DNA from 2 places in the Citrobacter sp. VF227 genome. Region 1 is predicted to be linked to the other one. Evidence: predicted binding sites of a transcription regulator. Region 1 holds the regulator's gene; the other holds the start of a gene.

Region 1 (11,992 bases):
GGCAGCGCGTTCATTCACTTTCAATCCGAGATAGGTGAAGGTGATCCCTGGCCGCAGGGCATACCCGTAGTAAGGCGGCTGGTCCAGCGGTCGCGCCCAGTGTGTCTTTGCGGGGGCTAACGCTTTCGTCGTGCAGTTATCCAGAATGGTATGGTCGAAATGGCCTGGCTGGCAGGCGTTGTTATACTGCGTTACGGTGTGGGTAAAACGTTCAGCATTGAGACCCAACTGATGCGCCAGATCCGCCAGCGTATTGGCCTGTGCGCCAGGAAAGACTGGTGGCATGAAGTGGCCGATGGCCTTACTGTCGATAATGGAGTAACCAATCTGCCCTGGCTGTTGGGCGACCAGTCGTCCCCAGATGGCGTAGCGTTTGGGCCAGAAATCTTCGCCTTCATCATAAAAACGCTCAGCGTCACGGTTGACGACAATGCCAAGCGAAACGCAGTCCACGCGGGTGCAAATTCCGCCGTCATATAATGGTGCTCTGGCATCAATGGCTACACAGTGTGACTGGGAGGGGTCGCCGATGATGTCCGCCCCGGCGTCGATCATAAATTTGAGCAGTACGCCCTGATTAAAGCGTGTGCCGCGAATCAGGAAGTTATCCGCAGGCCACTCACCGCGTTCATTTTCCCCCCAGGCTTCACGTAGCCATTCGCGGTTTGATTCAAACCCGCCAGCGGCAAGCACGCAGGATTTCGCTGTAATACGCTCTTTGCCCGCCAGCGCCGCCACGAATTCGCCGTTATGCAGTTCAAGCGCCTGTACCGGGGTGTTATAGCGGATTTGCACACCTAACTTTTCTGCGCTGCGATAATAGGCATTCACGAGGGCTTTCCCGCCGCCCATAAAAAAGGCGTTGGTTCGCGCCACGTGTAAAGCGCCAGAGAGGGGAGGTTGAAAATTCACGCCATGTCGGCGCATCCAGTCGCGGCATTGTGAAGAGGTGCGGATCACCAGACGTGCCAGGGCTTCGTTGGTATTTCCCTCCGTGACGCGCTGCAGATCCTGCCAATACTCCTCTTCAGGGTAGCTTTCCACCAGCACATCCTGCGGCTCATCATGCATACAGCGCAGATTACGCGTGTGTTGGGAGTTTCCCCCGCGCCATTCCCGGGGGGCTGCTTCGAGCAGGAGTACCGAAGCTCCTTGCTCCCGGGCGGTTAGGGCAGCACATAACGCGGCATTGCCACCGCCAATCACCAGAACGTCAACCATCGTATACTCCATTACCATTTAACTAATTGTTAAATTTGTAATTGAAATGTATACGTGCAGCTTGTGCGGGCGCTATAACGCAGTGCTAAAGGGGGTTTTAGTTATTGTAAAGGATAGCGCCAGGCCAGCGTCCCGCTTCTACCAGTTGATGCATCACTTTCGTCAGCACCACGCGGGCTGCGAGCCCCGCCGGGGTGAGTTCATCGTCAGAGAGGCTGACCAGAAAGTTGGGGCGACTCAGTATTGGATTATGGACGCCGATCACTCTTAGCGTCTCTTTATCGAGATGGGAAATTGCCGCGCCGGGCTGGAGAGTAGCGCCGATCCCACTGCGAACGGCGCGCATTAGTAGCGCCAGACCATCAATTTCTGTTGCGATCTCAATGCGTAGCGCGTGTTCCTGACAAATCGCTTCCAGCCTGCCGCGCAGACCGTGGCCTGGGCTAGGCATTATCAATGGAATATGTGCCAATTGGGCTGGAGCAATATTGTCATCAGTAATATCAGCCAGTAAAGCATGGGTGCCAATTAAAAACAGCCGCTCTTCGAGAATCGGTCTGGCGCTCCAGCGCAGGAGCTTTTCTTTTTGAAACACAACGGCCAGGTCAATCTGACGAGTGCTGATCATTCGTTCCAGGTTACCAGAGAGGCTTTCCACCACATGCAGACGGACATCACTATAGGTTTCTCGCATGGCGTTGATAAAAGGCATGCCGAGAATGGAAGCGGTACTGGGGGCCATGCCGACGCTGACGTGTCCGGAAAGGCGGGATTCTCGTGCGGCGAGGATTGCATCGTCTGCGTGACGGAGCGCCAGCTGCGCCTGGGCGTAAAATGCCAGCCCGGCGCTGGTGGGCGTCACGCCACGCGAGGTGCGTTGCAGCAGGCGAATAGCAAGTTCATTTTCCAGGCGGGACATTTGCTGGCTGAGTGCCGAAACCCCAATATTGAGATCGAGCGCCGCACTACCCATGCTGCCAGTTTCGACAATGCGAACAAAATAACGTAGCTGGCGAAGTTCCATTTCGATTCTCCGGAAGGGACAATTGATTTTTACATTAAAGCAACACAAGAGTGGAGGGAAGGGGGGAACGGGCTGAAAACGTGCATAAAAAAAGCCAACCGGATGGTTGGCTTTTCAGAAAGCATCACATTACTTGCCGTCGTGCGCGTGCTCATCTTCGCGACAATCACCTTCGGCGCAGTGACCGTAAAGATACAGGCTATGGTTGGTTAAACGAATACCATGTTTAGCCGCAATCTCACGCTGGCGCGCTTCGATGGAATCATCGCTGAACTCGACCACTTTGCCGCAGTCGAGGCAAATGAGGTGATCGTGATGATGCTGTTGAGTCAGTTCGAAGACGGATTTACCACCTTCAAAATTATGGCGGGTCACGATACCGGCATCATCAAACTGGTTCAACACGCGATACACGGTCGCCAGACCAATTTCTTCACCCATATCGATCAGGCGTTTGTACAAGTCTTCCGCACTGACGTGATGGTTATCCGGTTCCTGAAGAACTTCCAGAATTTTTAAACGAGGAAGCGTTACTTTCAGGCCAGCCTTCTTTAATGCGGTATTGTTGTCAGTCATGCGGAATCTGTCCTGTAGCTAAACGATTCACTTCATTAACAGAAGTGACAGAAATTGCACTTGAGATAATGCGATTCATTATAGAACTGCCATGGCTAAATGAAAACTGCAAGTCTCTGGCAAATATTGTTAATCAAAACGTGGTATCGCCGACAAACACACTGTGCAACACCCGATTGGCATCCAGCCATTGTACAGGGTCAGACGGAAAAGTTACAAATTTGTAGCAATTATTTTGATTGGTTTTATCTATTGATGCGGCGCAGATAGAAATCTACGCCGTACAAAATCAGGCATTGATGATTTCGTCGAGGTGCAGCTCTTCAGAGATCTGCTTAACCCATTTTTCTACGCGCTCTGCGGTCAGCTCAGGCTGACGGTCTTCATCGATAGCCAGCCCGACAAAGTGGTCGTCGTCAGCCAGACCTTTGGACGCTTCAAAGTGATAACCTGCAGTCGGCCAGTGACCAACGATGGTTGCGCCGCGCGGTTCGATGATGTCGCGAATGGTACCTAACGCGTCGCAGAAGTATTCTGCGTAATCTTCCTGGTCGCCGCAGCCGAACAATGCAACCAGTTTGCCGTTAAAATCAATGTCTTCGAGGGTAGGGAAGAAATCGTCCCAGTCACACTGTGCTTCACCGTAGTACCAGGTTGGAATGCCAAGCAGCAGAATGTCATACCCTTCGAGATCTTCTTTGCTGCTTTTTGCAATGTCATGAACGTCGGCAACGTCTTTACCAAGCTGTTTTTGAATCATTTTTGCGATATTTTCGGTGTTACCGGTGTCGCTGCCGAAAAAGATGCCAGTGATTGCCATGAGTAAAATAACCTCTTGAAACTTATTGAAATGGTGGTGGCGCATTGCCCACGGATAAGGGCAATCATAGCAGAACAGTCAGGCATGCGGAAACAGCAAACACACAGGACTGCACTCTGTGCTACACGATTTATGATTTAGAGCAGAAATTCAGACTATGCCTGATCGCGCAACGCGCTGAGTTGGGTCATCAGCATCTCTTCGATGAGTTCACTGCGACTCATGTTGCGCGCCTCGGCCAGCTCGTTCAGAGCGTCAACGGCATCAGCGTTCAGTTTCAGTTCGACACGCTTAAGCCCGCGAACTTTATCGCGTTTAAGCTGATTACGTTTGTTAATACGTAACTGTTCATCACGCGAGAGCGGATTAGTTTTGGGTCGTCCCGGGCGACGCTCCTGCGCGAACAGATCTAATGTCGTACGGTCCGTTTGTTCTTTGGCCATGATCTTGGTGACTTCGGGGAAACAATCAGCCAGGCGTCTGCCCGGATGGATAGCGCGCCATAATACATCAGCAGGGGAGACACGCCAACGTCCACGCGCGTAATCGCGCACAGACGCTGAGTTTTTAATCAGTTAGCCTGTTCATTCAGATAACGACGGATGGCGCGCAGCACCGCCTCCGGTTTTTCTGCATGCACCCAATGCCCGGCACCTGCTATAACGTGCGCCCGAGCCTGCGGGAATTGCGCCAGCAGTTGGTCACGATACGCTTCGGTAACATACGGTGAATTGCCACCCGGGATAAACAGCGCCGGGTGCTCCCATGCCGGAATGGTCTCCCAACCGACGATATGAGGATATTGATCCCACAGCACAGGAACATTAAAGCGCCACTCGCCGTCAACAAAGGATTTCAGCAGAAACTGGATCACACCTTCTTCATGCAGGTGCTGACGCATAACGCTCGCCGCCTGCTGACGCGAAGAGGATTGCGCGTCAGTTACCGCGTTAATGGCAGCAAAAATCTTATCGTGGCGGCGAACATGGTAGTCAACGGGAGCAATGTCGATGGCGACCAGCCGTTCGACACGTTCAGGGGCCAGCGCGGTCAGCGCCATGACGGCTTTGCCACCCATCGAGTGACCAATAAAGATCGCTTTTTCGATCTGCCGATCGTCCAGTGTATCCAGCAGATCTTGCGCCATAGCCGGATAATTCATCTCAGGTGAACGAGGGGAGAGGCCATGATTTCGCATATCAACCTGGATGATATCGTGATCGGCCACTAGATCGCGTGCCAGGATCCCGAGGTTATCCAGACTGCCAAACAGGCCGTGAACCAGGACGATGGGAGAATTATTGTGCAGGTTTTGCGCAGATTGCGCTCGGATATTCAATTTCATGGCAAAGTTCTTTTTTTCACACTGACGGGTTAGGGTATCATGTTGACCATTCTGCCACATGGCTGCAACAACTACGGTTACTCCGAGTTTTGCGTGCCACCAGGCTTGACGCTATCCGCTGTTGGGATTTGCCTTTACACTACGCGTGTTGACCCAACAACTTGTATTCAGCTAAACACTGCACTGGATTAAGATGAAAACGATTGAAGTTGATGATGAACTCTATAGCTATATTGCCAGCCACACCAAGCATATCGGCGAGAGCGCATCCGACATTTTACGGCGTATGTTGAAATTTTCCGCCGCATCACAGCCTGTCATTCCGGTAGTAAAAGAAGTCCGCGCTGTGCAAGCTGTCGTGGAAGCCAAGCCGGTTAACCCCGTAAAAGATAAAGTGCGCGCGATGCGTGAACTGCTGCTGTCCGACGAATACGCTGAACAGAAGAAAGCAGTAAATCGCTTTATGCTGGTGCTGTCTACACTCTATTCACTGGATCACAACGCGTTCGCCGAAGCAACGGAATCGTTGCACGGACGTACGCGCGTTTATTTTGCAGCGGATGAACAGACGCTGTTGAAAAATGGTAATCAAACCAAACCGAAGCACGTGCCAGGCACGCCGTACTGGGTGATCACCAATACCAATACCGGCCGTAAATGCAGCATGGTTGAGCACATCATGCAGTCAATGCAATTCCCTGCGGAATTGATTGAAAAGGTTTGCGGAACAATTTAATCCTTGCATTAGAAGGACCAGGCAATGGCAATCCACAACCGTGCAGGTCAACCTGCGCAACAGAGTGATTTGATTAACGTCGCTCAACTGACGGCACAGTACTACGTACTGAAACCAACGGCAGGGAACGCTGAGCACGCCGTCAAGTTCGGTACGTCCGGACATCGCGGCAGTGCAGGTCGTCATAGTTTTAACGAGCCGCATATTCTGGCTATCGCTCAGGCGATTGCTGAAGAGCGTGCGAAAAACGGGATTACTGGCCCGTGCTATGTGGGCAAGGACACCCACGCGTTGTCTGAACCGGCTTTCATCTCTGTACTGGAAGTGCTGGCGGCGAACGGCGTTGATGTCATCGTGCAGGAAAATAACGGCTTTACGCCAACGCCTGCCGTGTCGAATGCAATACTGGTCCATAATAAAAAAGGCGGCCCGCTGGCTGATGGCATTGTGATCACGCCGTCTCACAACCCGCCGGAAGACGGCGGTATTAAGTACAATCCGCCTAACGGTGGTCCGGCTGATACTAATGTTACCAAAGTGGTTGAAGACAGAGCCAACGCGCTGCTGGCCGACGGTCTGCAAGGCGTGAAGCGCATGTCGCTGGATGCTGCGTTGGCATCCGGTCATGTTAAAGAACAGGATCTGGTGCAGCCTTTCGTGGAAGGACTGGCTGACATCGTCGACATGGCGGCGATTCAGAAAGCGGGCCTGACGCTGGGTGTCGATCCGCTGGGCGGTTCCGGTATCGAATACTGGAAGCGTATTGCGAAGCACTACAACCTGAACCTGACTATTGTTAACGATCACGTTGATCAGACTTTCCGCTTTATGCATCTCGACAAAGACGGTGCGATCCGTATGGACTGCTCCTCCGAGTGCGCGATGGCGGGCCTGCTGGCGCTGCGCGACAAGTTCGATCTCGCTTTTGCCAACGATCCGGATTACGACCGTCATGGCATCGTCACGCCCGCTGGTCTGATGAACCCGAACCACTACCTGGCGGTGGCGATTAACTACCTGTTCCAGCACCGTCCACAGTGGGGCAAAGACGTTGCCGTCGGTAAGACGCTGGTTTCTTCGGCGATGATTGACCGCGTGGTGAATGCTTTAGGGCGTAAACTGGTTGAAGTCCCGGTTGGCTTTAAATGGTTCGTTGACGGTCTGTTTGATGGCAGCTTTGGTTTTGGCGGTGAAGAGAGCGCGGGTGCCTCTTTCCTGCGTTTCGATGGTACACCGTGGTCAACGGACAAAGACGGCATCATCATGTGTCTGTTGGCGGCTGAAATTACCGCAGTGACCGGTAAAAACCCGCAAGAGCACTACAACGAGCTGGCTGCTCGTTTTGGCGCGCCGAGCTACAACCGCCTGCAGGCCAGCGCGACCTCTGCGCAGAAAGCGGCGCTGTCTAAGCTGTCTCCGGAAATGGTGAGTGCCAGCACGCTTGCGGGTGACCCGATCACCGCACGTCTGACGTCGGCACCGGGTAACGGTGCTTCTATCGGTGGTCTGAAAGTGATGACCGACAACGGCTGGTTTGCCGCACGTCCTTCCGGTACAGAAGACGCTTACAAGATCTACTGCGAAAGTTTCCTCGGTGAAGAGCACCGCAAGCAGATCGAGAAAGAGGCGGTCGAGATTGTCAGCGAAGTGTTGAAAAACGCGTAAGTACTGTTCGCACTGACGCGTTTTATAGGCCCGGTAAGCTAGCGCTACCGGGCTTTTTTGTGCCGATATTTAACTATGTTTATTTTTCAGTTCAAAACGCGGTGAGACCAGGCCATACAGCGTCCAGCCGAGGAAAGTCACGATAGAACCATACAGCATTGCTTCTTCGCCAGAGGAGTAGAGTGCATAGAAGCTGTATAATGCGCCAATAAACGCGACAAAGTTTGCTGGTTTCGCTTTTGACGATGGGACATTCGCCATCTTCTGAATAATAACCAGTGCGGCCATCGACAAGATATACGGGATGATATTCGTCACGACAGCCAGGTTGACCAGCACGTTGAACTGGCTGTTCAGCGACGGGCTGATGGTCATCAGCGATAAGCCACTCTGGATTATTACGATGGTCAGCATTCCCTGAACCGGCGCATCCACTTTAGTTACACGGGAGAAGATTTTCGGGAAGTAACCTTCATCAGCCGACGATTTAAAGACCTGAGCGATAGTAAACTGCCAGCCCAGCAGTGAACCACAGCAGGACATCACCATCAACGCCATGATCACTTTACCGACTTCCGGGGTGAACATCTGCGCAAAGGCCAAACCGAAAGGCGCAGTGGAGTTAGCCAGATCCATATTTGGCACAATCCCGGCGATCACATTGGTCGAAATGATGTAAATCACTGCCGCGCCCAACGTACCGCCCAGTACAGCGATGGGTACGTTGCGCTCCGGATTTTCAACCACTTCGGCGTTAGCGCAGGCCGATTCCAGACCGAGAAAAGCCCACAGGGTCATCGCAATCGAAGAACCGACCGCCGTGAAGAACGGGACGTGGTGTGGGTTCCAGGAGTTAGCGTACAGCGTCGGACTGAACCAGAACCAGCCGATGATGCACAAACCGACAACCGGAATAATAACGCCCCAGACGGTGATACTGCTGAGCTGCCCAGTAATACGTGCCCCGCCAAAGTTAGCGACGGTGCAGATCCACAGCACGCCGATAGTGGCCAGGCCAATCTGCACGGGTGTCAATGTGGCACCAAACAGTTCGGTACCGTAGCCCACGGCGGAGATAGCGATAGCCACGTTGGCAATTAACAGCGAAACGCCATAGGTGTAGTTCGCCATAAAGTTACCGGATTTGCCAAAGGCATATTCAGCATAACCGCCCATACCACCGGATTTACGACTGAACATACCGCATTTTGCGAAGGCCCACGCCAGTGCCATTGAACCGACAGCGGTCACCAGCCACGAGATGATCGAAATGGTGCCGACTTCTGCAAGTTTGGTAGGCAACATGATGATCCCTGAGCCCATCATATTGACCATGGTCAGGATGGTGAGCTGGACGACACCCATTTTGTTGGATTTGGCTTTGCTCATAACATTTCCCCTTTCAACAGATCGTCTTGCGCGTCTTTTGGCTTAATGACATAGCACCACACCTGTTTACGCCCGTCGTGTTCTTCGATGTAGACACCCTGAAGTTCAGGCGCAAAACCCGGCAGCAGATTGATTCCCTCTTCCAGCGCGCTAAAGTAACGCAATACTGAACCACCCCAGATTTCACCCGGAACCACACACAGCACGCCAGGAGGATAAGGCAACGCACCTTCCGCGGCGATTCGGCCTTCCGCGTCCGGTAGTCGCACCAGCTCAACTTCACCACGCAGATAGGCGTAGTTGGCCTCCTGGGGATTCATGCTGACGCGCGGGAAATGATCCTTACGGAACATCTCTTTCTGTAGCTGTTTCACGTTGTGACGGGCGTACAAATCGTGCATTTCCTGACACAGCTGACGCAGGGTATAACCGACATAACGGGCTTCATGTTGTTTGTAGAGAGAGGGCAGAACCTCAGCCAGCGGGGCATCGGCTTCCAGCAGTTTTTCGAAACGCACCAGCAGGGCGACAAGTTGCTGCATCTTCGCCATATCTTCTGCCGGGGTCATCAGGAACAGGATGGAGTTAAGGTCGCATTTTTCGGGAACTACGCCATTTTCCCGCAGGAAGTTAGCCAGAATGGTGGCCGGAACGCCGAACGTGTCATATTCGCCGTTACGCGTTTTGATCCCCGGTGTGGTGAGCAGCAGTTTGCATGGATCCACAAAGTACTGGTGTTCGGCGTAGCCTTCAAAGGCATGCCAGTGTTCACCAGGAACAAAATGGAAGAAACGTAGATCGCTGGCAATTTCAGCGGTGGAATAAGCCTGCCACGGTTTACCTTCCACCATCTCAGGCACAAATGGCCGGATATGGTGGCAGTTTTCCAGGATCAATTTACGCGTATCAATTCCGTTGACGACGCAGTCCATCCACATGTTGCGCCCGCTGATGCCTTCATGCATTTTGGCGTTGATGTCGAGCGCGGCAAAGAGCGGATAGAACGGGCTGGTGGAGGCGTGCATCATGAACGCGTTATTCATTCGTTTATGGGGCACGTAGCGAGACTGGCCTTTAATATGGCTGTCTTTTTTGTGGATCTGCGATGTCTGGGAGAAACCCGCCTGCTGTTTGTGTACCGACTGGGTGACCAGAATACCAGGATCGTTTTCATTCAGATCCAGCAACAATGGAGAACAATCGGCCATCATCGGAATGAACTGCTCATAGCCCACCCACGCGGAGTCAAACAGGATGTAGTCGCACAGGTGACCGATGTTATCCACTACCTGACGCGCGTTATAGATGGTGCCATCGTAGGTACCTAACTGAATCACGGCCAGTCGGAATGGACGGACATCATTTTTACGTTTTGGCGCGACTTCACCGATCCTTTCTCGCAGATAGCTTTCTTCAAAGCAGTGAGCGTCAATCCCGCCGATAAAGCCGTACGGGTTGCGTGCAGTCTCCAGATAGACCGGCGTGGCCCCAGCCTGTAATAACGCGCCGTGGTGGTTTGACTTGTGGTTGTTGCGGTCAAACAACACCAGATCGCCTGGGGTGAGCAGCGCGTTAAGCACCACTTTGTTTGATGATGAGGTTCCGTTCAGGACAAAGTAGGTCTTATCCGCGTTGAACACTTTGGCCGCATGCTGTTGGGCGATGCAAGGCGCACCTTCGTGGATCAACAAATCACCCATTGCCACATCGGCATTACACAAATCAGAGCGGAAAAGCGTTTCGCCGAAGTACTCCACAAACTGATTACCCGCAGGATGGCGACGGAAAAATTCGCCCCCCTGATGACCTGGACAATCAAATGCGCTGTTACCCTGATTGACGTAATCGACCAATGCGCGGAAGAACGGGGGACGTAGCTGCGTTTCGTAGTGGCTGGCGGCGGTTTCTAACTGACGACCATAAAATGCTGAGCGGGCTTCATTGCATTCGAATACGCCGGAGATCCGTGGCAGATACTCTGCTGGAACACGCTCTTCATTTTCGGTGGCGATAAAAACGGGAATGCCGTAGCCGGTGGCGTCAATTTCATCGAGTTTTCCTCGTTCAATATCATTGATGGATAACACGATGGCAGCAACATCAATGAAATTACTTTCATCGATATTTACGCAGGAACGCTGCGTAGAAAAACAATCAGGACAGGAACGGCTTACGGCAATTTTTAATTCAGACATTTTCATCTCTTTATTTTAGGTAATAGCAGGTCCTCAATTTCTCAAATGAGAAATTGATAACTCCGGAAAAAAAAAGCAAAGTAATACCGCTGATAAATAAATCAGTAAATTGCTTTTTTGAAGATGCAATAAACCCTAACCGGTCCGGTCACAGGTAATACAGGGTTATGCAGGGAGAGCACTGTGGATACAGGCATTATACCCGTCGTCTTTCAAGCTGCATCTGTGTTGGCTTTACTCGCTTATCCCAGTCACGTACTGATGTACGCTCCCGGGCTTCGCTGCATCGCCGTCTTGATGCAACTCGAAATCTATTGGGTATATATCTGCGATACAGAGAGTCAGGATGACCTGTATACTGGAGTGCCCTTAGTCGGAAGACTAACGGGCATTAAAGAAATGAAAGTCGAAACTATTGCGGTGGGCAAACATCATAATATGCGTTGTTCGCCTTATATGTGGCATTGTACGGCTATTATTTTCCATTTTGGTTACCTTTACTGGATAAGTGGAAGGTGTGGGTATTTTATCCAGGAAATGGCTATGAACTGTGAAGAAGATCAATAAAAAATGATCGTTTCCAAAATATTTAGTCGCCGATTATGCATATCGTGAGATAAGATACTGTTTTGTTGTTTATATGTTATTTATTTGTGTTTTATTATTTTGAGTATAACCTTATCGGCTGCGTAATAAATATTATGCAGCCTTAAGGATAATAGATAATATATTTGTTATTTAATCAAAATAAATGAATAAAAATTCAAGGCATAAACCGATAACCAATTCCGGTCTCGGTCAGAAAATGACGCGGGCGGGCCGGGTCCAGTTCCAGCTTCTGGCGCAAGTGTCCCATATAAATGCGCAGATAGTGACTGTGTTCGACGGCGTTTGGTCCCCAAACCTGATTCAATAACTGACGTTGCGTCAGTACCTTCCCGGCATTATTCAGCAGTACCGCCAACAGGCGAAACTCAATCGGCGTCAAGTGAATTTCTTCATCACCTCGGTGTACGAGGCG
Region 2 (11,992 bases), on a different contig from region 1:
GGGCACCGTGCCGGTAGAAATCGTCAGCAAGCTGCGCGACAGCGGCGTGTACTCCTATAAAGTGCTTTATTTTGAGAATGACCATGAGAAAAACTTCCGTGCGCCGAAAGCGTACCCGGAACAATCAATGGCAGTCGCGGCGACGCATGACCTTCCTACGCTTAAAGGTTATTGGGATAGCGGCGATCTGACGCTGGGTAAGGCGCTGGGCCTGTACCCGGATGAGGTTGTGCTGCGTGGGTTGTATCAGGACCGAGAACTGGCGAAGCAGGGGCTGCTGGACGCGTTGCACAAGTACGGCTGTTTGCCAAAACGTGCTGGTCACAAGGCGTCACTGATGTCGATGACGCCGATTCTTAATCGCGGCATGCAACGCTACATCGCTGACAGCAACAGTGCGCTGCTGGGCCTACAACCGGAAGACTGGTTGGATATGGCTGAACCGGTCAACATTCCGGGGACCAGCGACCAGTACAAAAACTGGCGGCGTAAGCTCACCGCCATGCTGGAGCAGATGTTTGCCGATGAGAGAGTGAACAAGCTGATTAAGGATTTGGATAAGCGGCGAAAAGTGGCCGCGAAGAAGAAGTAAAAAAGCCGGGGATTCCCCGGCTTTTTTTGTCTGAAACGTGTGTTGTTAAACTACCATACCCAGCAGCAGACACCCTACCAGGCCGCAGACGGAGATAATGGTTTCCAGCATTGACCATGACTTGATGGTTTCACCGATAGTCAGGTTGAAGTACTCCTTGAACAGCCAGAAGCCTGGATCGTTCACGTGGGAGAAGATGACCGAACCGGAACCCACCGCAATAACCATTAGCTCAGGGCTTACGCCGGTCGTTGCAATCAGTGGTGCCACAATCCCGCCTGCGGTGATTGCTGCAACAGTTGCAGAACCCAGTGCGATACGCAGGACCGCCGCGATAGACCATGCCATCAGCAGTGGAGACACGTTAGAGCCGTGCATCATTGATGCAATGTATTTGTCCACGCCGCTATCAACCAGGACCTGTTTGAAGGCACCGCCGCCGCCGATGATCAACAGCATCATCGCAATGATTTTGATTGAGGACACCAGCGTGTCGTTAATCTGATCCATCGAACGTCCACGGTTCAGACCAAACGTGAACATCGCAATCAGCACCGCGATAAGCGTTGCCATAACCGGGTCACCGAGGAATTCTGCAACCGTCAGGAAAGCATGACCTTTCGGCAGAATCATCTCCGCCACGGCACGCATCGCCATCAGGATCACCGGTACCAGAGAGGTCCAGACGCTGACGCCAAAGCCAGGCATCTCTTCTTCAGTGAAGGTTTTTGCGCTGTACAGACCTTCCGGGATCGGCTTGTCGATACCTTTCAGGAAACGTGCGTATACCGGACCGGCGAGAATAACGGTCGGGATTGCCAGAATCGTACCAAACAGCAGGGTTTTGCCCATATCTGCATGGAAAATAGTGGCGATAGCCGTCGGACCCGGGTGCGGTGGCAGGAAGCCGTGCGTTACGGACAGCGCCGCAGCCATCGGCACGCCAACGTACAACAGCGGGATGTTGGCAGCTGCGGCAATGGTGAACACCAGCGGCAGCATCAGTACGAAACCAACTTCGTAGAACAAGGCAAAACCAACGGTGAAGCCGGTTAATACCACCGCCCACTGAATATGTTTTTTGCCGAATTTAGCAATCAGGGTGGTTGCGATGCGCTGTGCGCCGCCGCAGTCCGCCAGCATTTTGCCCAGCATGGCGCCAAAACCCATAATCAGGGCGAGGCTGCCAAGGGTTCCGCCGACGCCGGCTTTAATCGAACCGATGACTTTATCCAGTGGCATCCCTTGCATCAATCCGACAGCAAGCGCCACCAGGACGAGAGCGATGAAACCGTTCATTTTGAAACGGATCATCAGGAGGAGTAACAAGATTACACCGATAGCAACGATGACTAATGGCATGATTTACCTGGCCTTAACTTTGTTATGGGTAACGTCAGTGTTTAGATGACAAATTCCGATTGTCCCGACCGGGAACAGAGTATTCTCAGCACCAATGCTGGTTGCCTGCAAAACTAATCAGTTTAGCGGACTATTATGTGTGTGTTAGGTGCTGATACGAATGATACGGGTAACATATGGCGCTTGAAAATCACCTGGGCAGGCAAAATTTAAATTATGAGAGGCTGGTCAAATTATGAGGAAGATTGTTGCAGGAGATATGCGAAGAATTTTCGACCCGGCAGGGATTAGGCTACCGGGCAAATACAGACGGGCTTAGTAGTAAGAGTGTTCGCCACGCTGGTGTTCGGTTAAATCGCGAACGCCTTTCAGTTCAGGGAATTCAGCCAGCAGCTGCTTCTCGATACCTTCTTTCAGCGTCACATCGACCATTGAACAGCCGTTACAGCCGCCGCCAAACTGCAGAATGGCGTAGCCTTCATCGGTGATTTCCATCAGTGAGACGCGACCGCCATGGCCTGCCAGCTGTGGATTGATCTGTGATTGCAGCATGTACTCCACGCGTTCCATCAGCGGTGCATCATCGGCCACTTTACGCATTTTGGCGTTTGGTGCCTTCAGCGTCAGCTGGGAACCTAACTGGTCGGTAACGAAATCGATTTCTGCATCTTCCAGATACGGTGCGCTCAGTTCATCAACATATGCGGTCAGCAGGTCAAATTTAATGGCGGTGTCGGTTGCTTCCACGGCGTCCGGCGGACAATAAGAAACGCCGCATTCAGCGTTAGGCGTGCCGGGATTAATCACAAATACGCGGATTTGTGTCCCTTCTTCCTGATTTGCCAGCAGTTTGGCAAAGTGCGCTTGTGCAGCATCGGAAATATGGATCATAGTAATGGCCTAATAGTTGACTATTTTACTTGGTTATAATACGCCCATCATCGAGGCTCTACAAGGTTCGACACAGGCACCATACCTGGACAGTCGCGGCGCCGTTGCGTAAAAGCAGCTGCGCGATTTCCGCGACGGTACTTCCGGTAGTGACGACATCATCCACAATAACCATATGGAGTCCCTGCACCGGCAATTCAAGGCGAAAGGCGTTTTTCAGGTTACGTTTACGCAATCGGGCGCTGAGATGGTGCTGCGTGGCGGTTGCCCGAACCCGCGAGATGGTCCGGCTGTCCCAGTCGCAACCCAGCCAGTGCGCCAGTGGGCGACACAGCAATTCGCTCTGATTAAACCCCCTGCGCCAGTGCCGTCGTTGCCAGAGCGGGACGCTGACGAGCCTGTCTGGCAGGGGAAGACCGCTGACGCGCCGGGCCTGTAATACCTCCAGCAACAGCAAACGTGAAAGGGCGGAGGCCATTTCACTGCGTCGCGAAAACTTGAACTGGTGGATAAGTCCGCTCAACGGCGGAAGATAGTCGCTGATGGTGACCAGGCGCTGCCACGGTGGGGGTTTTTGCAAGCAACGTCCGCAGGGAACGACGGCGTGGGCGGCAGGGAGTCCGCATTGAGGGCAAAGGCTGACGTGCTGACGCGTTGCCCGTGCGCAGACTGAACAGATCCCCCAATGCCCTAACGTCAGGGGCATTCGGCATAGCCAGCACAATCCCGGTACTGTTAGCATAGAAACATCCTGTTAGGCTAAAAGAGAACAATAACTGATGAATGACATCTGGTGGCAGACCCAGGGTTCGGGAAATTGCCATCTTGTGCTGCTGCACGGATGGGGACTGAATGCGCAAGTGTGGCATTGCATAAGCGAGGAACTGAGCTCGCATTTCACGCTGCATCTTGTCGACTTACCGGGATTTGGCCGCAGCCAGGGTTTCGGCGCGATGTCGCTGGAAGAGATGGCTGAGCGGGTATTAAAACAGGCGCCGGAGAACGCTATCTGGCTCGGCTGGAGTCTGGGGGGGTTGGTTGCAAGCCAGGTGGCGTTAACTCATTCTGAGCGTGTTCAGGCGTTGGTGACCGTGGCGTCATCCCCTTGCTTTAGCGCGCGTGAGGAGTGGCCGGGCATCAAGCCAGAAGTGCTGGCCGGTTTCCAGCAGCAACTGAGTGAAGATTTCAAGCGTACGGTGGAGCGTTTTTTGGCGTTGCAAACGATGGGCACGGAAACCGCCCGTCAGGATGCGCGAGCGCTGAAGAAAACGGTACTGGCTTTACCCATGCCGGATGTTGAGGTACTTAATGGCGGGCTGGAGATCCTGAAAACGGTCGATTTGCGTGAGCCATTGTGCTCGGTGGAAATGCCTTTCCTGCGGTTGTACGGCTATCTCGATGGACTGGTTCCGCGCAAAGTCGTCCCGATGCTCGATGCCCTGTGGCCACAGAGCGAGTCGTTGGTGTTTGCCAAAGCGGCGCATGCACCGTTTATCTCGCATCCTGCCGAGTTTTGCGCAGCGCTGGTGGCGTTAAAACAGAAACTGAATTGTTTCTAAAGTAACGGATATCTGCATAAACGAGTTATCCGGCCTGAACATTTGCAGTTATTTGTAGGCCGGATTAGCGTAGCGCCATCCGGCAGGAGCAGCAAATTAACGCAAGGCCCACCATTCGCGCAGGCAGGCTTTACCTTCCGGGCAACTTTTGCAGCTTCCGGAAAGACACCCGTCGGCATCCTCCTGAATCCGCACCGCTTTGCCCATTTTTTCTAACTGATTCAGCATGGCGTCAATCATAGGCTGTGGGGTATGTAGCGTGTGGCTAATTTGTGTTGCCTCCATGCGCCCCCGCAAAGCCAATAAATCACGAACCTGAATTAGTGATGCCATTGTCGATAACCTTAGTGGCAATCGCCAGTTGTGCTGGAACAGCAGGAACTCGCCGTTCTGTTGGTTGCCAGCAGGGCGAGGTCTACGCGGCTACGAGCTCGACGCAGCAGGCCCAGTAACACGATGTTAAACAGGATGACCGCTAAAATGCACACCAGACTGTAGGTCGGGTGCTCTTTGTAGCTGACCGTCTGATAAAACAGCGTCGACAGAGAGTAGGCGATATTCAGGCCCCACAGAATCGAGAAGCCCATCCAGCCACGGCTGGATTCACGTGCGATAGCGCCCATAACTGAAATGCACGGCACATACAGCAAAACAAAGATCAGGTAGCTGTACGCGGCGGCGGCGCTGCCAAATTTCTCGCCCATCACGCCCATTGCGCCGGTAGCCATTTCACCGTCGCCCTTGCTGGCTTCGATAGGGTTAGCCAGTACGCTCAGGCTGAAGGTGTCTTTCAGGCTTTGCCAGGTTTCATCCACTGCGCCGAGCAGCTCGTCACCGAGGTGGAAATCTGCCGGATTGAACTCTTCTTCCTGAATGTTTTCTGCGGTATAGAGCGTGTTCAGCGTACCAACGACCACTTCTTTTGCCATCGCGCCGGTGAACAAACCTACGGTTGCCTGCCAGTTATCTTCGTGAACGCCAATCGGTTTAAACACGGGAGTAATAACACGGCTAACGGAGGCCAGAGCAGAGTCGTTGATGTTATCGACGATTTTCCCGCTCAGTGAGAAACTGTTAAACGCGCTGAGGAAAATGCTGACGATGATGATGACTTTACCCGCACGCAGAACGAAGCCTTTCAGGCGTTGCCAGGTCTGAATGATCAGACTCTTGATGTGCGGCACGTGGTATACCGGCAGCTCCATCACGAACGGCGTTGCTTCACCACGCATAATGGTGTGTTTGAGCATCAGGCCCGTCAACACCGCCATCACGATACCCAGTACGTACAGCGAGAAGACCGCCAGTGCGCCGTTCTGACCAAAGAACGCCGCGGCAAAGACGGCGAAAATCGCCAGACGTGCGCCGCAGGACATAAACGGCGCCATCATGATGGTCATCAGACGCTCACGCGGGGCGTCCAGCGTACGTGCGCCCATCACTGACGGTACGTTACAGCCAAAGCCGACGATCAGCGGGACGAACGACTTGCCCGGCAGTCCCAGCGCCTGCATCAGACGGTCCATCACAAACGCGGCGCGCGCCATGTAACCGGAGTCTTCAAGGAAGGAGAGGAACAGGTACATCATGCCGATTTGCGGTACCAGCGGCAGCACGGTGTTAATCCCGCCGCCAAGCCCCTGGGCCAGGAAGATAGTGAGCCAGTCCGGGAAGTGCAGCGTGTAGCCAATCCACTGAATACCATGGATAAAGAGCGCAACGGAGCCGACGTCAAACAACGGTTGCAGCGCGCCGCCAATGTTAATGGCGAGCAGGAACATCAGGTACATCACGAACAGGAAAATCGGCAGCCCGAGGAAGCGGTTGAGAACGATTTTATCTACTGCTGTGGTGAATCGGCTTGGCTCTGCCGTCAAGGTATTGCTTACGGTATCGCAGATAGCGGCAATGCACTGATAGCGCGCATCGGCGATATGCAGCGCCGGATCGTCCATTGTTTCGCTCAGGCGTGCGATGGAGGCATCGAGATTTTGCGCGGCATCACCCGCGTAGGCGCGGCTGTAGATATCGCCTTCCAGCATCTGCAGGCCCAGCCAGCGGCGCTGTTGTAGCGGCATATCTTTGGCCATCGCGTCGGCGAGAGAGTCCGCTTCCTGCAGCAGCGGCTGGGCATAATGGACCAGCTCGACGGTGTCGTTTTCTTTGTAGCGGTCGATCGCCAGCTTCAGCGCTTCTATGCCGCGGGCGCGGGTGGAAACCAGCGGAACCACCGGGCAGCCAAGACGCGCTGAGAGGGCGTCTATATCGATACGGATTTGCTGCTTTTCAGCGATATCCAGCATATTCAACGCGACGATGCAGGGGATGCCCAGCTCAAGCAGTTGCAACGTCAGGTAGAGATTGCGTTCAAGGTTTGACGCATCGACCACGTTGATCAACAGATCTGCGTCGCCGCTCAAAATATAGTGACAGGCAATCTGCTCATCGAGAGAAGTCTGAGATGAGATTGTCGTCAGAGAATAGGTGCCGGGTAAATCCACCAGCGTGACCTGATGGTCCGTTGTGGCGAAATGACCTTCTTTACGCTCAACGGTAACGCCAGCCCAGTTACCTACACGCTGGCGCGCGCCGGTGAGCTGGTTGAATAAGGTTGTCTTGCCGGAATTAGGATTACCAATTAAACCAATGGTTAGTTTTTTCATTTTTATAGACTCACTGTATTAACAGGAAACCGCTTCCACTTCTAATAACGCCAGATCTTTCTTACGCAATACCAGACTTACACGACGCGTTTCGATATGGATAGGATCGCCGAGCGGGGCGACGCGTACCACGTTGAAGGAGGAGCCGGGCAGCATGCCAAGTGACAACAGTTTCTGACGATAAGCCGGGCTGATTTCACGGGCAAAACCGGTAATTTTCCACGCACTGTCAGGAGTGAATTGCATAGGGACCTACTTATATCTCGCTAACTGGATGATTACCTCATGGGGCGACAGGGCGGCATGAGACCAGATGATTAGCCAACGTAAGGAAAGAGTAAATAATCAACAGAACAATGATAATGAGAATGGTTTCTATCATCAATAGAATAAATGTGACGGAATGTAGAATTGAACAATAATTTGAGCCAATTTTGATATTTCTCAACATTTATTCCGCTTTGGAATGAATGTTTCTGCAGTGTCATTATTGACTTTCTTAATGTGTAATTAAGGTTTTATTTGTTAACGAAATGATAAATATAAGTAGGGAAGAGAAAATAATATATTAAATATGCCGGACAGAGGTTTACACCGCCATCCGGCACACGATCCAAACTTAGCGTTTTTTACCCATTGCCGCCGCCAGCGCATCCATCATGGCGCTGTTGCCCGCAGGCTGTGCGTCACGACCGCGAGGTTTCGCGGCTTTGGGGGCCGAGCGATTAGCCTGAGCGCGATCGTTGTTCCCACCGCCGCGACGCGCATTGGTTTCACCCGGTTGCTCGTCCAAACGCATGGTCAGCGCGATACGCTTGCGTTGCAGGTCAACTTCCAGCACTTTCACCTTCACAATATCGCCCGCTTTCACCACGGTGTGCGGATCGTCGACGAACTTATTCGACAATGAAGAGATATGCACCAGACCGTCCTGATGAACACCAATATCAACAAACGCGCCGAAGTTGGTGACGTTGGTGACTGCCCCTTCCAGAATCATCCCCGGCAGCAGGTCATTCATGGTTTCTACGCCATCAGCAAACTGTGCGGTTTTAAATTCAGGACGCGGGTCGCGGCCCGGTTTTTCCAGCTCTTTAATGATGTCGGTGACGGTCGGCACCCCGAAACGTTCATCGGTAAAATCGGCAGCTTTCAGATTGCGCAGTTCGTTGCTATTGCCCATCAGGTCACGCAACGATTGCTCGGTGGCGGCCAGAATTCGTTCCACAATCGGGTAGGCTTCCGGGTGAACGGTGGAGGCATCCAGTGGGTTATCGCCATGATTGATACGCAGGAAGCCCGCGCATTGTTCAAAGGCTTTAGGCCCCAGACGGCTGACTTTCAGCAACTGCTGACGGTTCTGGAACTGACCGTTCTCATCGCGCCAGGCGACAATGTTTTGCGCCATCATGCGCGTCAGACCGGCAACGCGGGTTAACAACGGTACGGAGGCGGTATTGAGATCGACGCCGACGGCGTTCACGCAGTCTTCCACCACCGCATCCAGCTTACGTGCCAGCTGCGTCTGGCTAACGTCGTGCTGATATTGGCCCACGCCGATCGATTTAGGATCGATTTTCACCAACTCTGCAAGTGGATCCTGCAGACGACGGGCGATGGACACCGCGCCACGCAATGAAACGTCGAGATCCGGGAACTCCTGCGCCGCCAGCTCGGAAGCTGAGTAAACCGATGCCCCGGCTTCGCTGACGATCACTTTCTGCGCGGTGACTTTCGGGAACTGTTTCTGCATGTCGAGGAAGAAACGCTCGGTTTCGCGTGACGCCGTGCCGTTACCAATCGCTACCAGCTCAACGTGGTATTTTTCGCACAGCGTCGCCACAGCAACGGCAGCTTTGGCGGCCTGACCTGTGTGTGGATAAATGGTGTCGGTCGCGACCAGCTTGCCGGTGCCGTCAACAACTGCCACCTTCACGCCGGTACGCAGGCCGGGATCAAGTCCCATGGTGGCACGCAGACCCGCAGGCGCGGCCATCAGCAGATCGTGCAGGTTACGGGCGAAGACGTTAATAGCTTCGTCTTCGGCGCGCTCACGCACGGTGCCCATCAGCTCGGTTTCGAGGTGCATCAGCACCTTAATACGCCAGGTCCAACTGACCACGCCTTTACGCCAGCTGTCGGCAGGTGCGTTGTTCAGGCGTAATCCCAGGTGGTCCTGGATAATCTGTTCGCCGTGGCTTTCTTTTGGCGGCTCATCGAATTGCGGATCGGCATTCAGCGAAAGCTGTAGCACACCTTCGTTACGGCCACGGAACATGGCCAGCGCACGGTGGGATGGCACGGTAGAGATCGGTTCGTGATGATCGAAGTAGTCGCGGAACTTCGCGCCTTCCTCTTCTTTGCCGCTTACCACAGTGGAGACCAGATGGGCGTTTTTCCACAAGTAATCACGTACTTTCGCCAGCAGTGCAGCGTCTTCAGCAAAGCGTTCCATCAGAATATAGCGTGCGCCGTCGAGGGCGGCTTTGGTATCCGCCACGCCGTTTTCGGCGTTGAGATACTTTGCGGCTTCGGTTTCCGGGTCGTGGGACGGTTCGTTCCACAGCAGGTCAGCCAGCGGCTCAAGGCCTGCTTCAATGGCGATTTGCCCACGGGTGCGACGCTTAGGTTTGTACGGCAGATAGAGATCTTCGAGTTCGGTCTTACTTAACGTGCCGTTGATCGCTTTCGCCAGATCGTCGGTCAGTTTGCCTTGCTCGCCGATAGATTTCAGGATTGCCTGACGGCGGTCTTCCAGTTCACGCAGATATCCCAGACGGGTTTCCAGATTACGCAGTTGCGTATCATCCAGACCGCCGGTGATTTCCTTACGATAACGTGCGATAAACGGCACGGTGTTCCCTTCGTCAAGCAGGCGAACGGCAGCTTCTACCTGTTCAGCACGAGCCTGAATTTCACCTGCGATAATGCGGCAGAAAGAATCATTCATCATGGATAGCTTCGTCTATAGGATAAAAAATCAGGGGATAGTTATACGGATTGACTGGCAAAAATGCCAGTCATCTACCGGGGCTTCGGATTGTTCCGGTCTCACTTAACGTATTCAATCTCGTTCACGTACCAGCTGGCTTCTCCGCCTGGAGTGTTTACCACAGCCAGATCGCCGACCTCTTTTTTCAGCAGCGCCCGCGCCATTGGCGAGTCGATAGAGATGTAATCTTTCCGGCCGAAGATCTCGTCGTAACCGACAATGCGGAATTTGCGGATGTCGCCATCGTCATTTTCAATCTCAACCCATGCGCCAAAGAAGACTTTACCCTCCTGCTGTGGGGAGTAATCGACGATTTTCAGATTCTCCATGCACTTCGTCAAATATCGGACGCGGCGATCGATCTCACGCAGGCGCTTTTTATTATACTGGTAGTCGGCATTTTCGCTGCGGTCACCCAGACTTGCAGCCCAGGTAACCTTTTTGGTGACTTCCGGGCGCTCTTCACGCCAGAGATAATTCAGCTCTTGTTTGAGTTTTTCATACCCTTCACGGGTTATCAGGGGCGTTTTCATCTTATTGTTTTACCTTCGACTCTGTGATGATGCGCACAATTAGTATTACGTGAGCATATCAACAGAATAAATAATGTATTGCGAGAAACATTGTATACTTAAGCTGCTGTTTAATATGCTTTGTAACAATTTAGCCTGGAATTAATACCAGAATTCGCTGGTGACTCACGTGAGCTTTCTTAAGAATATACACTTAATTGTTGCGAACCTTTGGGAGTAATAACAATGCAAGAGAACTATAAGATTCTGGTGGTCGATGACGACATGCGCTTACGTGCGCTTCTGGAGCGTTATCTGACCGAGCAGGGCTTCCAGGTTCGAAGCGTCGCAAACGCTGAGCAGATGGATCGTCTGCTGACCCGTGAGTCTTTCCACCTGATGGTGCTGGATTTAATGCTGCCGGGAGAAGATGGCCTGTCTATTTGCCGTCGCCTGCGCAGCCAAAGCAACCCGATGCCGATCATTATGGTTACGGCGAAGGGCGAAGAAGTGGACCGTATTGTAGGACTGGAAATCGGCGCTGACGATTACATTCCGAAACCGTTTAACCCGCGTGAACTGCTGGCGCGTATTCGCGCTGTACTGCGTCGTCAGGCGAACGAACTGCCGGGAGCGCCTTCCCAGGAAGAAGCGGTTATTGCGTTTGGTAAGTTCAAACTGAACCTCGGTACGCGTGAAATGTTCCGTGAAGATGAGCCTATGCCGCTCACCAGCGGTGAGTTTGCGGTGCTGAAAGCACTAGTCAGCCATCCGCGTGAGCCGCTGTCCCGCGACAAGTTAATGAACCTGGCCCGAGGTCGTGAATACTCGGCGATGGAGCGTTCCATCGACGTCCAGATTTCTCGTCTGCGTCGAATGGTGGAAGAAGATCCGGCGCATCCGCGCTATATTCAGACCGTATGGGGTCTGGGCTACGTCTTTGTTCCGGACGGTTCTAAAGCATGAGGCGAATGCGCTTCTCGCCACGAAGTTCATTTGCCCGCACGTTATTGCTTATCGTCACCTTGCTGTTTGCCAGCCTGGTGACGACCTACCTGGTAGTGCTGAACTTCGCGATTCTGCCGAGCCTCCAGCAGTTTAATAAAGTCCTGGCCTACGAAGTTCGTATGCTGATGACCGATAAACTACAGCTGGAGGACGGTACGCAACTGGTGGTGCCGCCCGCATTCCGCCGGGAAATTTATCGTGAGCTGGGTATTTCCCTCTATTCCAACGAGGCCGCTGAAGAAGCCGGGCTGCGTTGGGCGCAACACTATGAATTCTTAAGCCATCAGATGGCGCAGCAATTGGGTGGCCCGACGGAAGTGCGCGTTGAAGTAAACAAAAGCTCGCCTGTCGTGTGGCTGAAAACCTGGCTGTCGCCCAATATCTGGGTTCGCGTACCGCTTACGGAAATCCAT

What was found. The regulator Fur, encoded in region 1, represses iron uptake genes when iron is present. The targets are predictions, from matches to a motif close to ATAATAATGAGAACNACTATCAA.
Region 2: feoA (ferrous iron transporter A) is a predicted target of Fur. The motif match lies at 7,424-7,446, and genes of this name have one in related genera.

The regions. Positions count from the first base shown of each region.
Region 1 covers NZ_JBRFVF010000002.1:510,427-522,418, reverse strand. The annotation lists gene tcuA (FAD-dependent tricarballylate dehydrogenase TcuA) at 1-1,221, opposite strand, end outside; gene tcuR (tricarballylate utilization LysR family transcriptional regulator TcuR) at 1,319-2,245, opposite strand; gene fur (ferric iron uptake transcriptional regulator) at 2,375-2,821, opposite strand; gene ACU8YC_RS10005 (ryhB-regulated fur leader peptide) at 2,814-2,900, opposite strand; gene fldA (flavodoxin FldA) at 3,111-3,641, opposite strand; gene ybfE (LexA regulated protein) at 3,797-4,084, opposite strand; gene ybfF (esterase) at 4,213-4,986, opposite strand; gene seqA (replication initiation negative regulator SeqA) at 5,180-5,722, shown strand; gene pgm (phosphoglucomutase (alpha-D-glucose-1,6-bisphosphate-dependent)) at 5,747-7,387, shown strand; gene potE (putrescine-ornithine antiporter) at 7,457-8,776, opposite strand; gene speF (ornithine decarboxylase SpeF) at 8,773-10,971, opposite strand; gene speFL (leader peptide SpeFL) at 11,353-11,457, opposite strand; gene kdpE (two-component system response regulator KdpE) at 11,735-11,992, opposite strand, start outside.
Region 2 covers NZ_JBRFVF010000005.1:59,395-71,386, reverse strand. The annotation lists gene malQ (4-alpha-glucanotransferase) at 1-592, shown strand, start outside; gene gntT (gluconate transporter) at 638-1,954, opposite strand; gene nfuA (Fe-S biogenesis protein NfuA) at 2,270-2,845, opposite strand; gene gntX (DNA utilization protein GntX) at 2,904-3,587, opposite strand; gene bioH (pimeloyl-ACP methyl ester esterase BioH) at 3,625-4,404, shown strand; gene feoC ([Fe-S]-dependent transcriptional repressor FeoC) at 4,501-4,737, opposite strand; gene feoB (Fe(2+) transporter permease subunit FeoB) at 4,749-7,067, opposite strand; gene feoA (ferrous iron transporter A) at 7,086-7,313, opposite strand; gene ACU8YC_RS16625 (Tex family protein) at 7,687-10,020, opposite strand; gene greB (transcription elongation factor GreB) at 10,119-10,592, opposite strand; gene ompR (osmolarity response regulator transcription factor OmpR) at 10,818-11,537, shown strand; gene envZ (two-component system sensor histidine kinase EnvZ) at 11,534-11,992, shown strand, end outside.